One region of the Streptomyces sp. AM8-1-1 genome, then DNA from elsewhere that is predicted to be linked to it. Evidence: riboswitches for the same ligand, from Rfam matches in the RefSeq annotation. Region 1 holds a riboswitch; each other region holds the start of a gene.

The links. Region 1 has a riboswitch for cyclic di-AMP ahead of RPQ07_RS19775 (M23 family metallopeptidase). Riboswitches for the same ligand answer to the same signal wherever they lie in the genome.
Positions count from the first base shown of each region.
Region 2: it holds a riboswitch for cyclic di-AMP, as region 1 does, so the genes downstream of both, RPQ07_RS09435 (M23 family metallopeptidase) here and RPQ07_RS19775 (M23 family metallopeptidase) in region 1, are expected to answer to the same signal.
Region 3: it holds a riboswitch for cyclic di-AMP, as region 1 does, so the genes downstream of both, RPQ07_RS22035 (transglycosylase family protein) here and RPQ07_RS19775 (M23 family metallopeptidase) in region 1, are expected to answer to the same signal.

Region 1 is NZ_CP135086.1:4,365,493-4,371,682, reverse strand. It holds gene trmB (tRNA (guanosine(46)-N7)-methyltransferase TrmB) at 187-963, shown strand; gene RPQ07_RS19780 (PrsW family intramembrane metalloprotease) at 1,074-2,420, shown strand; gene RPQ07_RS19775 (M23 family metallopeptidase) at 2,552-3,592, opposite strand; cyclic di-AMP (ydaO/yuaA leader) riboswitch at 3,604-3,760, opposite strand; gene RPQ07_RS19770 (PP2C family protein-serine/threonine phosphatase) at 4,071-5,210, opposite strand; tRNA gene RPQ07_RS19765 (tRNA-Met) at 5,387-5,460, opposite strand; gene RPQ07_RS19760 (hypothetical protein) at 5,560-6,150, shown strand.
Region 2 is NZ_CP135086.1:2,082,559-2,088,748, forward strand. It holds gene RPQ07_RS09420 (GNAT family N-acetyltransferase) at 1-932, opposite strand, end outside; gene RPQ07_RS09425 (HPr family phosphocarrier protein) at 1,096-1,377, shown strand; gene RPQ07_RS09430 (GntR family transcriptional regulator) at 1,582-2,259, opposite strand; gene RPQ07_RS09435 (M23 family metallopeptidase) at 2,647-3,438, opposite strand; cyclic di-AMP (ydaO/yuaA leader) riboswitch at 3,452-3,623, opposite strand; gene RPQ07_RS09440 (pitrilysin family protein) at 3,888-5,255, opposite strand; gene RPQ07_RS09445 (pitrilysin family protein) at 5,282-6,190, opposite strand, start outside.
Region 3 is NZ_CP135086.1:4,882,753-4,888,942, reverse strand. It holds gene RPQ07_RS22055 (Ppx/GppA phosphatase family protein) at 1-235, opposite strand, end outside; gene RPQ07_RS22050 (DUF501 domain-containing protein) at 232-828, opposite strand; gene RPQ07_RS22045 (septum formation initiator family protein) at 878-1,348, opposite strand; gene eno (phosphopyruvate hydratase) at 1,440-2,726, opposite strand; gene RPQ07_RS22035 (transglycosylase family protein) at 2,989-3,651, opposite strand; cyclic di-AMP (ydaO/yuaA leader) riboswitch at 3,656-3,830, opposite strand; gene RPQ07_RS22030 (transglycosylase family protein) at 4,094-5,026, opposite strand; gene RPQ07_RS22025 (cytochrome P450) at 5,159-6,190, opposite strand, start outside.

The sequences.
Region 1 (6,190 bases):
CCACACAAGAACCCGCGCCCCAAGCACCCAGTCCCCGCCCCATGGACCCGACGCGGGACAAGAGCCCGCCACCCCAAGCGCCCCGGCCCCGCCCCATGGACCCGCACCACACAAGAACCCGAGGTCCAAGCACCCGCACCACACAAGAACCCGCACCCTCACCCACCGCGTAAAATCGGCCCCACTGTGTCTGAGTCCCAAGAACCCGCCCCCCAGCCCATCCGCGACCGCCGCGCCCCCCGGTTCCCCGATGGGCCCACTCCCGACCCCGCCGGGTCGCACCACGAGCGGCGCATTCGCAGTTTTCAGCCGCGGCGCAGTCGTGTCACCGCCGGGCAGGGCGATGCTCTCCAGCGGCTCTGGCCCATCTGGGGCTTCGACATCGACGGGCACCGCGTCCTCGACCTGGAGGCCATGTTCGACGGGCTCCCCGTCGTCCTCGAGATCGGCTTCGGCATGGGCGAGGCCACCGCCCAGATGGCCGCCGCCGACCCCACCACCGGCATCCTCGCCGTCGACGTCCACACCCCCGGCCAGGGCAACCTCCTCGCCCTCGCCGAGCGCAACGGCCTCTCCAACGTCCGGGTCGCCAACGGCGACGCGATCATCCTCCTCCGCGAGATGCTCGCCCCCCGCTCGCTCGACGGTCTGCGCGTCTACTTCCCCGACCCCTGGCCCAAGAAGCGGCACCACAAGCGCCGGCTGATCCAGCCCGAATTCCTCAGTCTCGTCGCCGGCTCGCTGAAGCCCGGCGCGATCGTGCACTGCGCTACGGACTGGGAGTCGTACGCCGAGCAGATGCTCGAGGTGCTCTCGGCCCACCCGGACTTCGAGAACACCCAGGAGCACGGCGGTTTCGCGCCACGCCCCGACTTCCGGCCGCTCACGCGGTTCGAGGGCCAGGGCATCGACAAGGGCCACAAGGTGCACGACCTGCTGTTCCGCCGCACCGCAGGAGCCTGACCCGAGCGAACGGCGGCGCGCGCCCGGCTCACAGCCACCCGCCCCGGCCGGGGCCAGCCAACCCCCACACACCGTCGCCCGTTGTCGGTGTCCCTCGTTAGGGTCAGTGGGTGTCCGAGTCGTCGCCCCCGCAGCACCATCCACCGCACCCCGCGGTCCCGGCGTTCGAGCAGCAGCGTGTCGACGAGCTGCTCGCCGCCGTGCCGGAGCGTGCCCGGTGGCGCTACGAGCCCCGCCGTGTCTCCCGGTTCTGGCACAGCAAGGCCGTCCGGGCCGGGGTGCTGATCACGCTCCTCGCTCTCTCGGGCCTCGTCATCCTGTCGCTCGTACGGGAGCAGACCGGCACCCAGGGCTTCCTGGTCGGACTCGGGCTGGCGACCCTGCCGGTGCCCCTGCTCACCGCCGCGTTCCGCTGGCTGGACCGGGTCGAGCCGGGTCCCTGGCGGAACCTCCTGTTCGCCTTCGCCTGGGGCGCGTTCGCCGCCGCCCTCGTGGCGATCATCGCGAACACCTTCGCGACGCAGTGGATAGCCACCGCCACGGCGGACCCCGCGGGCGCGGACACACTCGGCGCGACGGTCATCGCGCCGGTCGTCGAGGAGAGCGCGAAGGCCGCGGCGATCCTGCTGATCTTCCGCTTCCGCAGACAGGACTTCCGCGGCATCGTCGACGGCGTCGTGGTCGCCGGGTTCACCGCGACCGGCTTCGCGTTCACCGAGAACATCCTCTATCTGGGCAACGCCTTCGGCGAGGACCAGCAGATGGGCTTCTCCGGGATCGCCTCGGTGACCGCGGCGACGTTCTTCGTACGGATCGTCATGTCCCCGTTCGCGCACCCGCTCTTCACCGTGCTCACCGGTATCGGCTTCGGCGTCGCGGCGCTGGCCTCACGGCGCATGCGCGTCCGGCGCATCGTGCTGCCGCTGCTCGGACTCGCGCTGGCGATGGGCATGCACGCACTGTGGAACGGCTCGACGTCCCTGTTCGGCCCGTGGGGCTTCTATCTCGTGTACGGGGCGTTCATGGTGCCCGTCTTCGGACTGCTGACCTGGCTCACGATATGGAGCCGGCAGCGGGAACTGCGGACGATAGCGACCGAGTTGCCTGCCTACGCCGCGGCCGGATGGCTGTCGGCGGACCAGCCGCCCGCGCTGTCGTCGATGCGGGCGCGCACCCTCGCCCGGGATGTGGCCCGGCGCATGCACGGGCCGACCGCGGCGCACGCGGTGTCGGAGTACCAGCACTTCGCGACGTCGCTGGCGTTCCTGCGCCACCGGGCCCACCGGGGCGCGGCGGACCCGGACTTCGTGGAGCGCGAGCAGGAGTTGCTGCACCATCTGTGGCAGCGCAGGGACGTGGCGGCGCCGGCGCTGACGTACGCGGCACGGGCCACCGGGCGGGTGCGTGTGCCGCCTCCGCACCGCGACTACGGCGCGTACAACCCGTACCGGACCTGACCGCACCGGTGGGCGACCGAACCCGCCCGCGCCCGGGAGAACCGGGCGCAGCAAAAACCGGCAGTCCTGGCGTCGGGGGGTGAGCGCCAGGACTGCCGGGGATCGAGATACGCGGGAACGGTCCCGCAGGATCAGGGAGTCAGGCCCTTGTCCCGCAGCCAGGCCATCGGGTCGATGCCCGAGCCGCCGGGGGTGTGGACCTCGAGGTGCAGGTGCGCGCCCGTCACATTGCCCGTGGCGCCGACGCGGCCGATGGTCTCGCCCGTCGCCACCTTCTGGCCGGCGCTCGCGGTCATCGACGACAGGTGCGCGTACCAGACCTCGGTGCCGTCCTCGAGTTCGAGAACGATGCGGTAGCCGTACGAGCCGGACCAGCCCGCCGACTTCACGGTGCCGTTGTGGACGGCCTTGGCGGGCGTACCCGTCGGGGCGGCGAAGTCCAGGCCGGTGTGCTGGCCCGAGGACCACAGGGAGCCGGACTCGCCGTACGTGGAGGTGATCGTGTACGAGGAGGTGGGGAGCGAGTAGCTCTTGGCCAGCTGCGCGAGACGCTCGGCCTCCGCCTTGGCCTTCGCCTCGGCCTCCGCCTTCTTCTTCGCGGCGGCGGCCTTCGCGGCCACTTCTTCCGCCTTCTTCTTCGCCGCGGCCTCGGCCTTGTCCGCCGCGGCCTTCGCGGCCGCCGCCCTGGCCGACTCCTCCGCCTTGGCCTGCTGCTGCTCGGCCTGCTGGAGGATGCGGGAGCGCAGCGCCTCGCCGGCACCGCCCTGGTCGGTGTCGGAGGCGGTGTCGGCGTAGGCGATGCCCATCGCCGAGTACGTGGCCGCCTCGTCGACGACGTCCGAGGAGTCGTCGGACATGAAAGAACCGACGCCGGGAAGAGACTTGGCGTCGGGGAGATTGTCCGAGAGCGCGTCGGGAAGGGAGATGGAGACCGCGGGTTTGTCCTGGGCGGTCGCGATGCCACCCGCGCCGACCGCGGCGATCACGCCGACGCCGAGCACGGTGGAGCTTCGGGCAAGTCCGCCGCGCTGCTTGGCTACACGGTGCCGACCGCGCACCGGACGGACGGAGTCCTCGGTGGGGTTCCACTCTTCGAGGGACCGCTCCGCGCCCTCCGCACCGAAGAAGTCATTGGCGAAGGGTGCTTCTGGGGCAGGCCTGTTGGACGCCACTGAGGCGTGCTCCTTTCCTTCCTTCTCGCCTACCGGGTTAGCTGACGGGTTCGGAGCAGGAAGGTCTCCTACGAGCGCCACCCGCCGCGGAAGTCGCGGTGGAAGGTGCCCGATTCACCCCAAGGATTGGTTCCCCGGTTCCCTTGCGGAATTCGGCGCACGCGCACGGCGCCGTCCTGACGACGGCTGGGACGACCGCGCTGCGTTATCGAACGTTAATAGACGCGAGGACCGTATTCCAAGCTGTTCCGGGTGATCGTTAACGACTTCCCACGGGACCAATCGGGACACAAGCAGCCGGATACGGGCGACTTGATCGCGCTTCGGACTTCGTCACATTACTGACGGGTCGTCAAATGGTATGCGGAGGGGGATCTTCCCACTACGCAGCGTGCGCGGCCGCCCGAGCGGGCCGAGCGGGCCGAGCGGGCCGAGCAGACGAGACACCCGAGACCGTCCCGCGGGGGCCCGGCGCTCCTCACGCGGGCGGCACGACCTTCACCGTCCTGCGGCGCTCCGGCTGCCCCTCCGCCGGCCGGGCGACCGCCAGCAGCGCCATGTCGTCCTTCGAGCCGCCGCCGGTGTACCGGCGCACGTCGTCGACGAGCGCGTCGAGCAGTTCGTCGGGCCCGGGGAAGAGCCGGCCGGAGAGCCGCGCGCCGGGATCGTAGAACTCACCGGCCGCGTTGCGCGCCTCGCTGACACCGTCCGTGTAGAGCAACAGGGTCGCCCCCGTCGGCAGCGGATACTCCACCGCCTGGTCCGGCCAGGAGTCCAGATCGCCCATACCCAACGGCAGCGCGGCCCTCGACGGCTCCAGGAATGCCAGGTCGCCGTTGGCGTACAGCATGATGGGTTCCGGGTGGCCGCGATTCACCAGCCGGACGATTCCGGCGCCGCGCGGGATCTCCCCCAATACGGCGGTGGTGAAGCCCTCGACCGCGTCCAGGCTGTCCCGGCGCGTGCCCTCGCGCGCCAGCGCCCGCTCGAGGCGCTGGGCGACGCCCTCCAGGGAGCTCTCCTGTTCGGCAGCCTCCCGGAACGCGCCGATGACGACGGCCACCGCCTCGACGGCCTCCAGCCCCTTGCCGCGGACGTCGCCGACCACCAGCCGCACACCGAAGGGCGTCTCCTGCACGGCGAACAGGTCACCGCCGATGAACGCGTCGGCGAGCGCGGCCTCGTACCGCGCCGCGACGTGCAGCCCGCCGATCCGGTCGGCGGGCGCGGGCAGCACGGCACGCTGCGCGGTCTCGGCGATGACCCGGGCGGAGGCGAGCCGTTCACCGCTGCGTCTGACGACGGTGTTGATGAGCAGCGCGAGTCCGGAGACGGTGATGAGCGTGAAGACCTCGGTGTACGCCGTGACCTCGTCGGCGGTGTGGTTGTAGAAGTGCAGCCCGAGCACCGCGAGGACCGCCGTGATGCCCGTCAGCAGTGTGGTGAGCCAGGAGAAGAACGGAGCGGCGATCAGCGGGGCGGCGGCGAACAACGGCACGGCCGTGAACTGCGCCGGGGTCGCCAGGTCGAAGACCAGCCCACCGATGATCATCAGCGTGGGCAGGGCGCGGAGGAAGCGGCGGGCGCCGTACACGCGACTCTGCTGGAACTGCGCCAACGGTGCTCTCCTCCCCGGTCCGCCCACGGCTGCGGACGGTACCGCGCCCTACCCAGGCTGTCCGGAGCCGCGCCGCTGAGCGACTCTCCGTCGGCCAACCGGGCGAAACACGAGCCCGCAGAGGGGGAAACAACAGCGGCCCGGCACTCGAGACGAGTGCCGGACCGCTGTTTCAGTAGCGGGGACAGGATTTGAACCTGCGACCTCTGGGTTATGAGCCCAGCGAGCTACCGAGCTGCTCCACCCCGCGTCGGTAAACACCACTCTACGCCATCCGGAGCAAGATCAACTCCAATTGGTGGAGCCCCCGCCCTGTCGCTCACGTTTCCGGTAGGTCACCATCTCGCGCATGAGGGGGAAACAGTCCGTGCGGCCGAACGTACGTCCGTCGATCGTCCGCCCGCTCGCGCGTCGAAGGGCCGGGCCGCTCGTCCGGGCCGCCGCGGCGCTGATGGCGCCCGCGGTAGGCCTGGCCACGTACGTGCTCCCGCCCGGCGCGCAGGACGACAGGCCGGCGGGCGCACTGGCGCACAGCCCCCTCCCGCGCGCCCAGCTGCTGGTCATCGATCCCCCCGGCGGCTTCGAGACGGAACCGGGCACCGGCCGTCTCACAGCGGACTTCCGTCTCCACTACAGCGCCGGCGGCCGGCCCGGCGCCGTCCCCGGCTTCGACTACGAGGTCACCGCGCGGCCCGACGCGGGCTGCCCCGAGGAACTCCCCGGCCAGATCGTCTGCCTGGACGCCGGGGACGGTTTCACCGTGGTCAAGCAGCGTCACGTCGACGGCAAGGTGTCCCACTACGTCGTCCAGCGCCGCGGGTCCCTGTTGCTGCGGGCGCGCACCGCCCCCGGCCTGGACGTGGAACGGCTGCGCAGCACCCTCGCCGCCGCACGCCCCGCGACCGACGAGGAACTGGCGAGAGCGTTGCCCAGCCGCTGACCAGCGGCGGGGGACCAGCGGCCCGCGACCGGCGGCCGGA
Region 2 (6,190 bases), 2.3 Mb from region 1:
TATCCCGCGGACAGTACGACCAGGCCCTGGACGCCGTGCTCACCGCAGTCGGCGACGACCTCCGGCACCCGTTCGGCGGGCACGGCGACGATCGCCAGGTCGACCGGCTCCGCCGTCCCGGCCACGATCTCGCCGACCGAGCGGAACGCCGGCACGCCCTCCAGCTCCGTCTGCGACGCGGGGAAGGCCCGGTTCACCGCATACGTACGGCCGGTGTAGCCCGCCCCCAGCAGATTGCGCAGCACCGTACGGCCCACACCGCCGGGCGCCCGTCCGGTGCCGATGACCGCGACCGAGCGCGGCGCGAGCAGCCGCTGCACCGAGCGCGCCTCCGCTCGCTGCTCGCGGCCGCGCTGCACCGCGAGGGACTCCGCCGTCGGTTCGAGGTCGAGGGTGAGATGGACCGAGCCGTCCTCGAAGCTGCGCTTCTGGGTGTAGCCGGCGTCCCGGAACACCTTGATCATCTTGCTGTTCGCGGGCAGCACCTCGGCCGCGAAGCGGCGGATGCCCCGCTCCCGGGCCACCGCCGCGATGTGTTCGAGCAGCGCGGAGGCCACGCCCCGGCCCTGGTGCGCGTCCTGGACCAGGAACGCGACCTCGGCCTCGTCCGCGGGCGCGCTCGCCGGGCGTCCCGTGGGGTCGATCCGGTCGAAGCGGACGGTCGCGATGAACTCGCCGCCGACCGTGACCGCGAGACCCACCCGGTCCACGTAGTCGTGATGGGTGAACCGGTGGACGTCCTTGGCGGACAGCCGGGGGTAGGGCGCGAAGAAGCGGTAGTACTTCGACTCGTCCGAGACCTGTTCGTAGAAGCTGACCAGGCGATCCGCGTCCTCGGTGGTGATCGGCCTGATGCGCGCGGTGCCTCCGTCGCGCAGCACCACGTCTGCTTCCCAGTGAGCGGGGTAGGCGTGGTCCGGCTGGGTCTGCATGGCAGAAAGCGTACGGCGCGATCACCGGTCGCGGAGGGTGTTGGGGCGCGGCAGTCTGAGGATGGCCCGCGGGCGTCCGCGGTCGGACCCGGGGCCGGTGCCCACCCGCGACCGCACATGAGAGACTGGTCTAGACAACCGCTAAGACTTGAAGGGCAACACCATGGCTGAGCGCCGCGTCAACGTCGGCTGGGCCGAGGGCCTTCACGCCCGCCCCGCTTCCATCTTCGTCCGTGCCGCCACGGCCTCCGGCGTCCCCGTGACGATCGCCAAGGCCGACGGCAACCCGGTCAACGCCGCCTCGATGCTCGCCGTGCTCGGCCTGGGCGCCCAGGGTGGCGAGGAGATCGTGCTGGCCTCCGACGCGGACGGCGCCGACGCCGCCCTGGACCGGCTCGCCAAGCTGGTGGCCGAGGGCCTCGACGAGCTTCCCGAGACCGTCTGACACCCGACGGTCCGGCGGCAAGGAGCCGCGGCATCCCGGATACGGGAGGCCGCGGCTCCTGCATTTCCCGCCCGACTCTCGGCCTTTTCCGGGCGTTCTGACTATTCGGACTGCACCGCCCGGCCATTCCGAGCCCGTGAAAGGAATTCGGGCAGCCGGAAAGAAGCCCCGCGAACAGTTCCCTCTTTGTATACGGCGCGCCTGTTAATTGCGGGCGCTCGCGGTGTTTACGGGATGTTGCGAAGTCCTCACGCGTTCCGTGATCCGCAGCCGGTGCGCGGCCGCAGCCCGCTCTGTGTGCAGGGCGGTCAGCGCCCGGGCCCGTTCGGCGTCGCCCCGCGCGACGGCATCCACGATCGCGCCGTGCTCGGCCCACGACTCGACGGGCGCGGCAGGCTGCTCCACGACGTACATCCAGGCGATCTTGTGCCGCAGCTGGGTGAGCAGAGCGATCAGGCCGGGGCTGCCGGAGGCCTGGGCGAGCGTCTCGTGGAACCAGCCGCCGAGCGAGCGCAGATCCTCGCCCTGACCACGGCGGGCGCGCTCCTGGCCCAGCCTCACCAGGCCGCGCAGGACCTTGAGATGGGCCTCGGTGCGTCGTTGGGCCGCCCGCGCCGCGCCCAGCGGCTCCAGCAGCATCCGCACCTCCAGCAGATCGGCCGCCTCCCGCTCGGTCGGCTCCGCCACACACGCGCCCGCGTGACGCCGGGTGGTGACGAAGCCCTCCGACTCCAGGGTCCGCAGGGCCTCGCGCACCGGGACGCGTGAGACGCCGTAGCGGCGGGCCAGCTGCTCCTCGGTGAGTCTGCTGCCGCGCCCGAACACACCGGAGACGATGTCGTCGCGGATCGCCGTGCATACCGAGTGCGCGGGAATGCGCATGACCGAACCTCCGCTTTAATCCGCGCGAAACGCAGCCGATTGACGACCGTTCGGTGACTCTATTGCAGCGTTCCACATTTTCCGATGCCCGGCGGGCATTCATGGATATCTTTTGGCCAGTTACCGGCCTACATCACGCGTACATCACGCGGCATACCCACACCGGCGCACACACATCGGCGCACACGAAAGGCCCCGGCGGTGGGCCGGGGCCTTGGGTGCGATGCGCGGACGCCGGGCGCACACGGCGCCTCCCGGCCGTCCGAGCCGTCAGACGGTCGAGCCGACCAGATGGTCACGCGGCTCTGTCGGTCACGCGGTTCAGTGGTCACGTGGCTCAGTGGTCACGCGGCCCTGTCGGCACCGCGGCTCCGTCCGTCACGTGGCTCAGATGTTGACGCCGTGCGAGCGCAGGTACGAGACCGGGTCGATGTCCGATCCGTACTCGGCGCCGCTGCGGGCCTCGAAGTGCAGGTGCGGTCCGGTGGTGTTGCCGGTCGAGCCGGCGAGGCCGATCTGCCGGCCCGGGGTGACACTCTCGCCGACCGAGACGTTCAGCGACGAGAGGTGGCCGTACTGGGTGTACGAGCCGTCCTTCATCTTGATCACGATGTTGTTGCCGTAGGCGCCGCCCCAGCCGGCCTCGACGACGGTGCCCGCGCCGACCGCGTGCACCGGGGTGCCGGTGGCGGCGTGGAAGTCGATGCCGGTGTGGCTGCCGGAGGACCAGACGGCTCCGCCTGCCTGGTAGCCCGTGGAGACGTACGAGCCGGAGATGGGTGACACGAAGGCGTTCAGGCGCTTGCGCTCGGCCTCGCGGGCGGCGCGCTCCCGAGCCTCGCGGGCCTCCTTGGCGCGGGCCTCGGCCTTGCGCTTGGCCTCGGCTGCGGCCTTGGCGCGGGCGACGGCCTCTTCGGCCTCCTGCTCCTGGGCCGCGGCCTGGTCGGCTATCTCGGTGGCGAGCGAGTCGGCGGCGACGGCCGTACTCAGCCCGGTGCTCTCGAGAGTGACGGTGCCGGGCTCGGGAGCGGCGGCTCCGGACTCGGCGGCCAGCGACGGAGAGGCGAGGGTTCCGATGACGCCGGTGGTGGCCAGGGCCGCGACGCCGGCGATGCTCGCGCCTCTGCGCGTCATACGGCTCGGGGCACGGTGCTTCCCGGTGGGACGGGCGAACGCCATGAAGTGGCTGGTCCTTTCCTTCCTTCTCGCCTACCGGGTTAGCTGACGGGTTCGGAGCAGGAAGGTCTCCTACGGGCGCCTCCGCCGCGACACAGCCGCGAAGGCATCCGATTCACCCCAGGGACTTCGTGTGGGTCCCCGGCTCCCCAGGCTCGCGCCTGACGGGGACTCGGCGATGGCTGTCCGTGCCGCGGATGCGGCGGTACTGGCGAACAGCCGGACCGACGCTAAGCGTGGCAACTTTCAATCACCAAACAGACAGCCCTGTTTGTAGCGCATGCCACAGGGCAGAGCGGAAGCCCCGCAGCAAATCGGGCAAACGACGGAACCCCGGCATCGTGTGATGCCGGGGTCCCTGGCCGCGCCCACTGCCCCACCGGACCGCGGAGGCCGCTCCACCGGGAGGCAGAGGCTGCTCCGCCGCGAGGGGAAGCGGCCGACGGCCTCAATCAGCCGGTGACAACCGTCACTTCACCGATACCGAGCGCCTTGACCGGCTCCTCGATCGCGGACGCGTCACCGACGAGCACCGTGACGAGACGGTCCTGGGGGAAGGCGCTGACGGCCGCTGCCGTCGCCTCCACCGTGCCCGTCTCGGCCAGCCGCACGTACAGCTGCGCCTGGTAGTCGTCGGGCAGATGCTGCTCCACCTGGTCGACGAGCGTGCTCGCGACGGACGCCGCCGTCTCGTACTTCAGCGGGGCGACGCCCACCAGGTTCTGCACGGCCACGTCGCGCTCGGCGTCGGTGAGACCCTCGGCCGCCAGCGTGCGCAGCACCTTCCACAGATCGTCCAGCGCCGGGCCGGTGTTGGGCGTGTCCACCGAGCCGCTGATGGCGAGCATCGAGGCACCCGTGCCGTCGGGCGCCGAACGCAAGACCTGACCGAACGCCCGTACGCCGTAGGTGTAGCCCTTCTCCTCGCGCAGCACGCGGTCGAGACGGGAGGTGAGCGTGCCGCCGAGGCAGTACGCACCGAGTACCTGGGCGGGCCAGACGCGGTCGTGGCGGTCCGGGCCGACGCGGCCGATCAGCAGCTGCGTCTGTACGGCTCCGGGCCGGTCCACGATGATCACGCGGCCGGTGTCGTCGGCGGTGATCGCCGGGACGGGCCGGGACTGCGCGGTGTCGCCCGTCCAGTCGCCGAGGGTCTCGGCGAGCACGGCGTCGAGGTCGACCCCGGTGAGGTCGCCGACGATCACCGCGGTCGCGGTCGCGGGCCTGACGTGGGCGTCGTAGAACGCCCGCACGCCCGCGGCGTCGATCCGGGCCACGGTCTCCTCGGTGCCCTGACGCGGGCGCGACATCCGCAGCGATGCCGGGAAGAGCTGCTTGGACAGCTCCTTGGCGGCGCGGCGGGCCGGGTTGGCCATCTCGTGCGGAATCTCGTCCAGCCGGTTGCGCACCAGCCGCTCGACCTCGCTGTCGTCGAAGGCGGGCGCGCGCAGGGCCTCGGCGAGCAGCCCGAGCGCCTTCAGCAGCCGGGAGACCGGCACCTCCAGCGAGACCCGGACGCCGGCGTGGTCGGCGTGCGCGTCGAGGGTGGCCCCGCAGCGCTCCAGCTCGGCGGCGAACTCCTCGGCGGAGTGCTTGTCGGTGCCCTCGGACAGGGCGCGCGCCATGATCGTGGCGACGCCGTCGAGGCCCTCCGGCTCGGCGTCGAGCGGGGCGTCGAGAGAGATCTCGACGGCCACGACCTGCTGACCGGGCCGGTGGCAGCGCAGCACGGTCAGACCGTTGTCCAGGGTGCCGCGGTCGGGCGCGGGGAAGGCCCACGGCTTGGCGGTACCCGCCTGCGGCTGCGGGTGGAACGTCATGGCGGTCAATGGCTCGGCGGCGTCGCTCACTGGTCCGCCCCTTCTTCCTCGTCGCTCTGGTCGTCCTGCTCGTCCTGGTCGGCGGAGACCGGTTCGTACACCAGCACCGCCCTGTTGTCGGGGCGCAGCCGGGCCTGGGCGACCGCCTGCACCTCCTCGGCGGTGATGTCCAGCACGCGGTTGACGGCCGTCAGCGCGAGCTGCGGGTCGCCGAACAGCACGGCGTAGCGGGCCAGTTCGTCGGCGCGGCCGGCGACCGTGCTGAGCCGGTCCAGCCATTCGCGCTCCAGCTGCGCCTGCGCGCGCTCCATCTCCTCCGGCGTCGGGCCCTCGGCGGCGAACCGCGCGAGTTCCTCGTCGACGGCGGACTCGATCTGCGGGACCTCGACGCCACCGGACGTCTTCACGTCCAGCCAGCCGAGCGAGGGAGCACCGGACAGACGCAGCAGACCGAACCCGGCGGCGACGGCCGTGCGATCCCGCCGCACCAGACGGTTGTGCAGCCGGGAGGACTCGCCGCCGCCGAGGACGGTGAGCGCCAGGTCGGCCGCGTCGGCCTCGCGGGTGCCGTCGTGCGGCAGCCGGTAGGCGGCCATCAGCGCACGCGCCGGGACCTCCTCCCGGATCTCCTCGCGCAGCTGCTCACCGATGATCTCCGGCAGGGAGCCGTCGCGCGGCGGCTGCTTGCCGTCGTGTGAGGGGATGGAGCCGAAGTACTTCTCGATCCAGGCGAGCGTCTGCTCCGGGTCGATGTCGCCGACGACCGACAGCACGGCGTTGTTCGGCGCGTAGTACGTACGGAAGAAGGCGCGGGCGTCCTCGAGGGTCGCGGCGTCGAGGTCGGCCATCGAGCCGATCGGGGTGTGGTGGTACGGGTGGCCCTCGGGGTAGGCGAGGGCGGTCAGCTTCTCGAACGCCGTGCCGTACGGCACATT
Region 3 (6,190 bases), 520 kb from region 1:
AGCGCACCTTCTCCGCGCCGTGCTCCTTGATGATGTCCGCGTACTCGCGGCAGGCCGCGAAGGTGCGCTCCAGCGCCTCGGGGGCGAGCCGGCCGGTGCGGTCGACGCCCTGGCCGAGGCGGACGATGGTCATCCGGCGGTCGAGGTCGACGAGTTCGCCCGTGGCGGGGTCCGCGTCGGCGACGAGCAGCCGGATCGAGTTCGTGCCGCAGTCGACGGCGGCGACCCTCGTCATGCCGGGCCGCCCTCGTCGCCGCCGCCCGCCGTCGTGTCCGCCGTCGTACCCGCGGCCGCCGTGCCCGGCTCGTCCGCGATCCCCGCGGAGACGCACGGGCCCTTGCGCCACCACTCCGGCAGCATCGCGATCGCCTCGTCGCCCAGCGGGTTGACCCCCGGGCCCGCCGCGAGCGAGTGGCCCACCAGGACGTGCAGGCACTTCACCCGGTCCGGCATACCGCCCGCGCTCGGGAAGTTGGCCAGGACCTCGATGGCGTCACGGCGCGCGATGTAGTCCTCGTGGGCCGCCCGGTAGGCTGCCGCCAGTTCGGGATCCGTGGCGAGCCGCTCGGTCATCTCCTTCATCACGCCGTTCGCCTCCAGCGTGCCGATCGCCGACGCCGCCCGCGGGCAGGTCAGGTAGTACAGCGTCGGGAACGGGGTGCCGTCCGGAAGGCGGGGTGCCGTCTCGACGACATCGGGCTGCCCGCAGGGACAGCGGTGCGCGATGGCGCGCAGTCCGCGCGGCGGACGCCCGAGCTGCTCCTTGAACGCGGCGATGTCCGCGTCGGTGGGCTCGGTCGGATCGGTGTGGGGAGGAGGGGTTTCCATGCCTGCCTTGGCTCTACGGTTCTACGGTTCTACTGGCGTGCGGTGCCGTCTACCGGCGGTCGGCGGTGTCGACGCCGTCCCAGACGTTGGAGTACCAGGGACGGTCTGCCGCCCCTTCCTCCGTACGGCGCTTCTCCGCGACTTCGGGGTCGATCATGATGTAGCCGGTCTCGCCCGGCATCACGTAGTGCAGATGCTCGCGGGCCAGCCGCTTGACGTACATGTCGTCCTGGAGGCGTGCCTTCTCGTCACGCAGCTCCTCGACCTGCTGCTCCGCCTCGGCCATCCGGCGCCTCTGCTCGGCCATGTCGGAACGCTGGGAGACGTACTGCCGCATCGGATAGGCGAGGGCGACGACGAGGGAACAGACGATCAGGGCGAGGAACGCCGCACGGCCGGTGAGCCGGGAGCGACGGGCCTGCCGCCGGGTCTGGGAGCGGTAGACACGAGCCGCGGTCTGCTCGCCGAGCAGCCGCAGCCTGGTCGCGGTGGAGAACCGATCCCGGTCCTTCGCGGCCATGTCCTGCCTCCCCTGTTACGTGCGCACGTCCCCGGACACGGTACGGGACCGCGGCCGGGGACGTGTGGACGACTTGCTAGCCCGCTGCGACCTAGCCCTTGAAGCGGGGGAAGGCGCTGCGGCCGGCGTACACCGCGGCGTCGTCGAGGATCTCCTCGATGCGCAGCAGCTGGTTGTACTTGGCGACGCGCTCGGAGCGGGCCGGGGCGCCGGTCTTGATCTGGCCGCAGTTGGTGGCGACGGCGAGGTCGGCGATGGTGACGTCCTCGGTCTCACCGGAGCGGTGGGACATCATGCACTTGAAGCCGTTGCGCTGGGCCAGCTCGACGGCGTCCAGGGTCTCGGTCAGCGAACCGATCTGGTTGACCTTGACCAGCAGGGCGTTGGCGGAGCCCTCCTCGATACCGCGGGCGAGGCGCTCGGGGTTGGTGACGAACAGGTCGTCGCCGACGATCTGGACCTTGCTGCCCAGCTTGTCGTGCAGGACCTTCCAGCCGGCCCAGTCGTCCTCGAACAGCGGGTCCTCGATGGAGACCAGCGGGTAGGAGGCGACGAGCTCCTCGTAGTACTCGGTCATCTCGGCGGCCGAGCGGGACTTGCCCTCGAACTCGTACGCGCCGTCCTTGTAGAACTCGGACGCGGCGACGTCGAGCGCGAGCGCGATGTCCTTGCCGGGGGCGTAGCCGGCTTCCTTGATGGCCTCGAGGATCAGGTCCAGGGCGGCGCGGTTGGAGTCGAGGTTCGGCGCGAAGCCGCCCTCGTCACCGAGACCGGTGGACAGGCCCTTGGTCTTCAGCACCTTCTTCAGGGTGTGGTAGACCTCGGCGCCCCAGCGCAGCGCCTCGGAGAAGGACTCCGCGCCGATCGGGGCGATCATGAACTCCTGGATGTCCACGTTGGAGTCGGCGTGCGAGCCGCCGTTGAGGATGTTCATCATCGGAACGGGCAGCAGGTGCGCGTTCGGGCCGCCCAGGTAACGGAAGAGCGGCAGGTCGGAGGCCTCGGAGGCGGCGTGGGCCACGGCGAGCGAGACGCCGAGGATGGCGTTGGCACCGAGCGAGGACTTGTCCGGGGTGGCGTCCAGGTCGAACATCGCCTGGTCGATCAGGCGCTGCTCGGTGGCGTCGTAGCCGACGAGCTCCGGGCCGATCTGCTCGATGACGGCGAGGACGGCCTTCTCGACACCCTTGCCCTGGTAGCGGTTCTGGTCACCGTCGCGGAGCTCGAGAGCCTCGAACGCACCGGTGGATGCGCCGGACGGAACTGCAGCACGACCCGTGCTGCCGTCGTCGAGGCCAACCTCGACCTCGACCGTGGGGTTGCCTCGGGAGTCCAGGATTTCCCGGGCTACGACGACGTCGATGGACGGCACGAGCATCTCCTTCTGGGATGTGACGCTTGGAGTGCAGGGTCTCATTGGCCTTGCGGCACGAGCCTAACCGGCGGCGGGGCATCAGCCGCCCGATGCCCGCCTCCTGGGACGAAAAAGGGCATGAACAGCGGGTGCTGGGGACAAAACGCCCCCAATCTACCCATGGGTAACAGAGAGAACCCCGGCCCGGCGCGTACGGGGGATGCGCTCCGGACCGGGGTGGTCTGTGTCCCGGGCGGGCCGGCGCGGGTGCGCCGGCCCGGGTGGGTCAGCTCAGGTGGAGCTGCTGGCCCGGGTGGATCACGTCGGCGTCGGTGACGACGTCCTTGTTCAGGTCGAACAGCTTCTTCCAGCCGCCCTTGACCTTCTCGGCCTTGGCGATCTTGCTGAGCGTGTCACCGGCCTTGACCTTGTACTCGCCGTCGCCCTTCTTGAAGGACTTGGCGGCCGGCTTCGAGGACTTCGCCGGGGCGGGGGCCTCGGCGCGCTCGGAGCGGGTGGTCGGGGCCTCGGCACGCTGCTGCGGCTGGGCCTCCTGCGCGGAGCCGGCGTCGTTGGCGGCGTTGGACAGGTTCACGCCGCAGTTCGGCCATGCACCCTTGCCCTGGCCCGCGAGGACCTTCTCGGCTATCTGGATCTGCTGCGCCTTCGAGGCCTGGTCGGCGGTCGAGGCGAACTGGGTACCGCCGTACGCGGCCCAGGTGGAGGCGGAGAACTGCAGGCCGCCGTAGTACCCGTTACCCGTGTTGATCGACCAGTTGCCGCCGGCCTCGCACTGCGCGACCTGGTCCCACTCGGACGTGGTCGCGGCGGAGGCGGTGGTGGCGCCGAGCAGCGGGGCGGCGACGGCCGCACCGGTGACACCGGCGAGCGTGGCGATACGGGTGGCCTTGGACGGGCGACGGTGCTTGGCCTTGCCGGAAAACAGCATGGAACATCTCTCTCACCGACGCCTACGAGGTGAGCTGTCGGGTTCGGGCCAAGTGAGTTGCCCGGCCGCGCAGTCGTGCGCACGGCTCCACCCCAAGCCGGTACCCGCAGTTCATCTGCAACTGCCGGGGCCGGCGCTTACCTTGGTTCCCCCGCTCCTGCCTACGGCGCATACGCGTCGGCTACTCCCCCCGACCGACGGCAGGATTCGGCGTGACGGTCAGCGGTGCCCGCGATGGCGAGCGGTTCAGACCGTAAACACAAGGCTCCCCGATGTTCAAAGACGAACATCGGGGAGAAAACGCCCATCCCGCCCCTCCGGAACCGTGCGTTCCTGCAGGTCGAGGGCGGAATGCCCCGTTCCGCCGGGCAAGATGGGCGAGTTGCGGCAAAGAGACCCTTGTCTCAGTTGCACGATTCGGACAAAGGCGCCTGTACTGCCCCTACTTCGGGCCGAGCTCCAGGCTCTGGCCAGGCAGGATCAGGTCGGGGTCGTCACCGACGGTCTGAGCATTCGCCTTGTAAAGGGAACTCCAGCCTCCGGGCAGCTTCTGCGCGGCCGCGATGGCCGACAGCGAGTCGCCGGGGCGGACGGTGTACGAACCGGGCGTGGCGTCCGCGTCGTTCGTCTCGGCCGGCTTGCCGGCCTCATCGGCCGCGCCCTCGCCGTCGCGTGCCGCATCGTCACCGCGCGAGGCGTGACGCCCCGCTTCGCGCTCATTGTCCGTATTGCCCGACTCGGCCGTTCCGGTCGCCCCGGTCGCCCCGGTCGACTCCGGCTCCGTCGGCTCGGCGGCGGGTTCGCCGCGGTGCTTGCCGGTGGCGCTGCCGCTGTCACCGGTCCCGTTGTTGCCGATGCCCTGCGTCGGGGCCGGCGCGGGCTCGGCCGTCTCGGAGGGCGAGGCGGACTTCGAGGGCGCCAGCGAGGCGAGGGGGTTGTCGGACGTCGCGCCCTGCTCCGCGGGGGTCGAGGCGCCCGGGTCGACACCGGCGCCGGTGCCGTCCTGTGTCAGCCCCGCGATGCCCGCGCAGGTCGCCCACGCCTCGGGGCCCTGGGCCTCCAGGACCTTCTCGGCGACGGCTATCTGCTGGGAGCGGCTGGCGAGGTCGGCCCGGTCCGCGTAGTCCGTGCCGCCGAAGTCCTCCCACGTCTCCTGGGCGAACTGCAGACCGCCGTAGTAGCCGTTGTCCATGTCGGCACTCCACTGGCCGCCGCTCTCGCAGGCCGCGACGCGGTCCCAGGTGGCGGCGTCGGCGGCGGAGGCCGAACCCGCACCGAGAAGGGGGATCGCGATGGCCGATCCCGTCACCCCTGCCGCGACAACGATGGCCGGAGCCTGACGGGGACGACGGTGACGACCTTGGCCGGAAAGCATGCGGGTGCCCTTCGAGTGACTACAGATAACAACTGATGTCTTCTGAGACGACCGTGAAAGTAGCCGGATTCGATCGTGTGTCACAAGTCGATGCAGCGGAGATCACGTGAAAGTCACAGTCTTGACGGGTCGTCAGCTGCGTCCAGGTGTGAACTCAACGGGCAGGCTTCGCAATCCACGCATAATGAGACCCCCACGCCAGCGCAAATCGGCTGGATCGCCCGCAAGCCGCAAGTCCGGCATTCTCCGGAGCAGCGTGGCGATCGCGGTCTGTCCCTCCAGCCGGGCCAGCGGTGCGCCGAGGCAGTAGTGGATGCCGTGCCCGTAACCGAGGTGCTGGTTGTCGCGCCGGGAGAGGTCGAGCGCGTCGGGGTCCGTGAACCGCTCCGGGTCCCGGTCGGCGGCCGCGAGCACCACGAGCACCGGGTCGCCCGTCGCGATCTCCTGGCCGCCGATGACGAGGGACTCCGTGGCGAAGCGCCAGGTGGCGAGCTCCACGGGGCCGTCGTAGCGCAGGAGTTCCTCCACGCCGGTCTCCAGCAGCGCGCTCTCCCCGGCGGCGAGGGAGGCCTGCAGCCGCTCGCGCTGCTCCGGGTGGCGCAGCAGCGCGTACACACCGTTCCCGATGAGGTTCACCGTCGTCTCGAAACCGGCGAACAGCAGGATGAAGGCCATCGCGGCGGCCTCGTTCTCGGTGAGGTGCTCGCCGTGGTCGCTCGCCCGGATCAGCCCGGAGATCAGATCGTCGCCGGGATCCTCGCGCTTGCGGTGGATCAGCTCGGCGAGATACCCCCGCATCTTCTTCACCGACCGCGCGACACCTCCGCGCGGCCCGCCGCCGTGACGGATCATCATGCCCGCCCAGTCCCGGAAGTCGTCCTGGTCCTCCGGCGGGACACCGAGCAGATCGCAGATGGCGTAGATGGGGAGCGGAAAGGCGAACTCGTGGATGAGGTCCGCCTCCCCCTTTTCCACGAAGCCGTCGATGAGCTGATCGGTCAACTGTTGAACACGCGGCGCGAATTCGGCGACCCGCCGAGGGGTGAACGCCTTGGAGACGAGCCGCCGCAGCCGGGTGTGGTCGGGCGGGTCGATATTGAGCAGATGCGTCATCAGCTCGGCCTTGCGCTCGCCGGGAATTCCCGTTTTCCCCTTCGCGTGCGC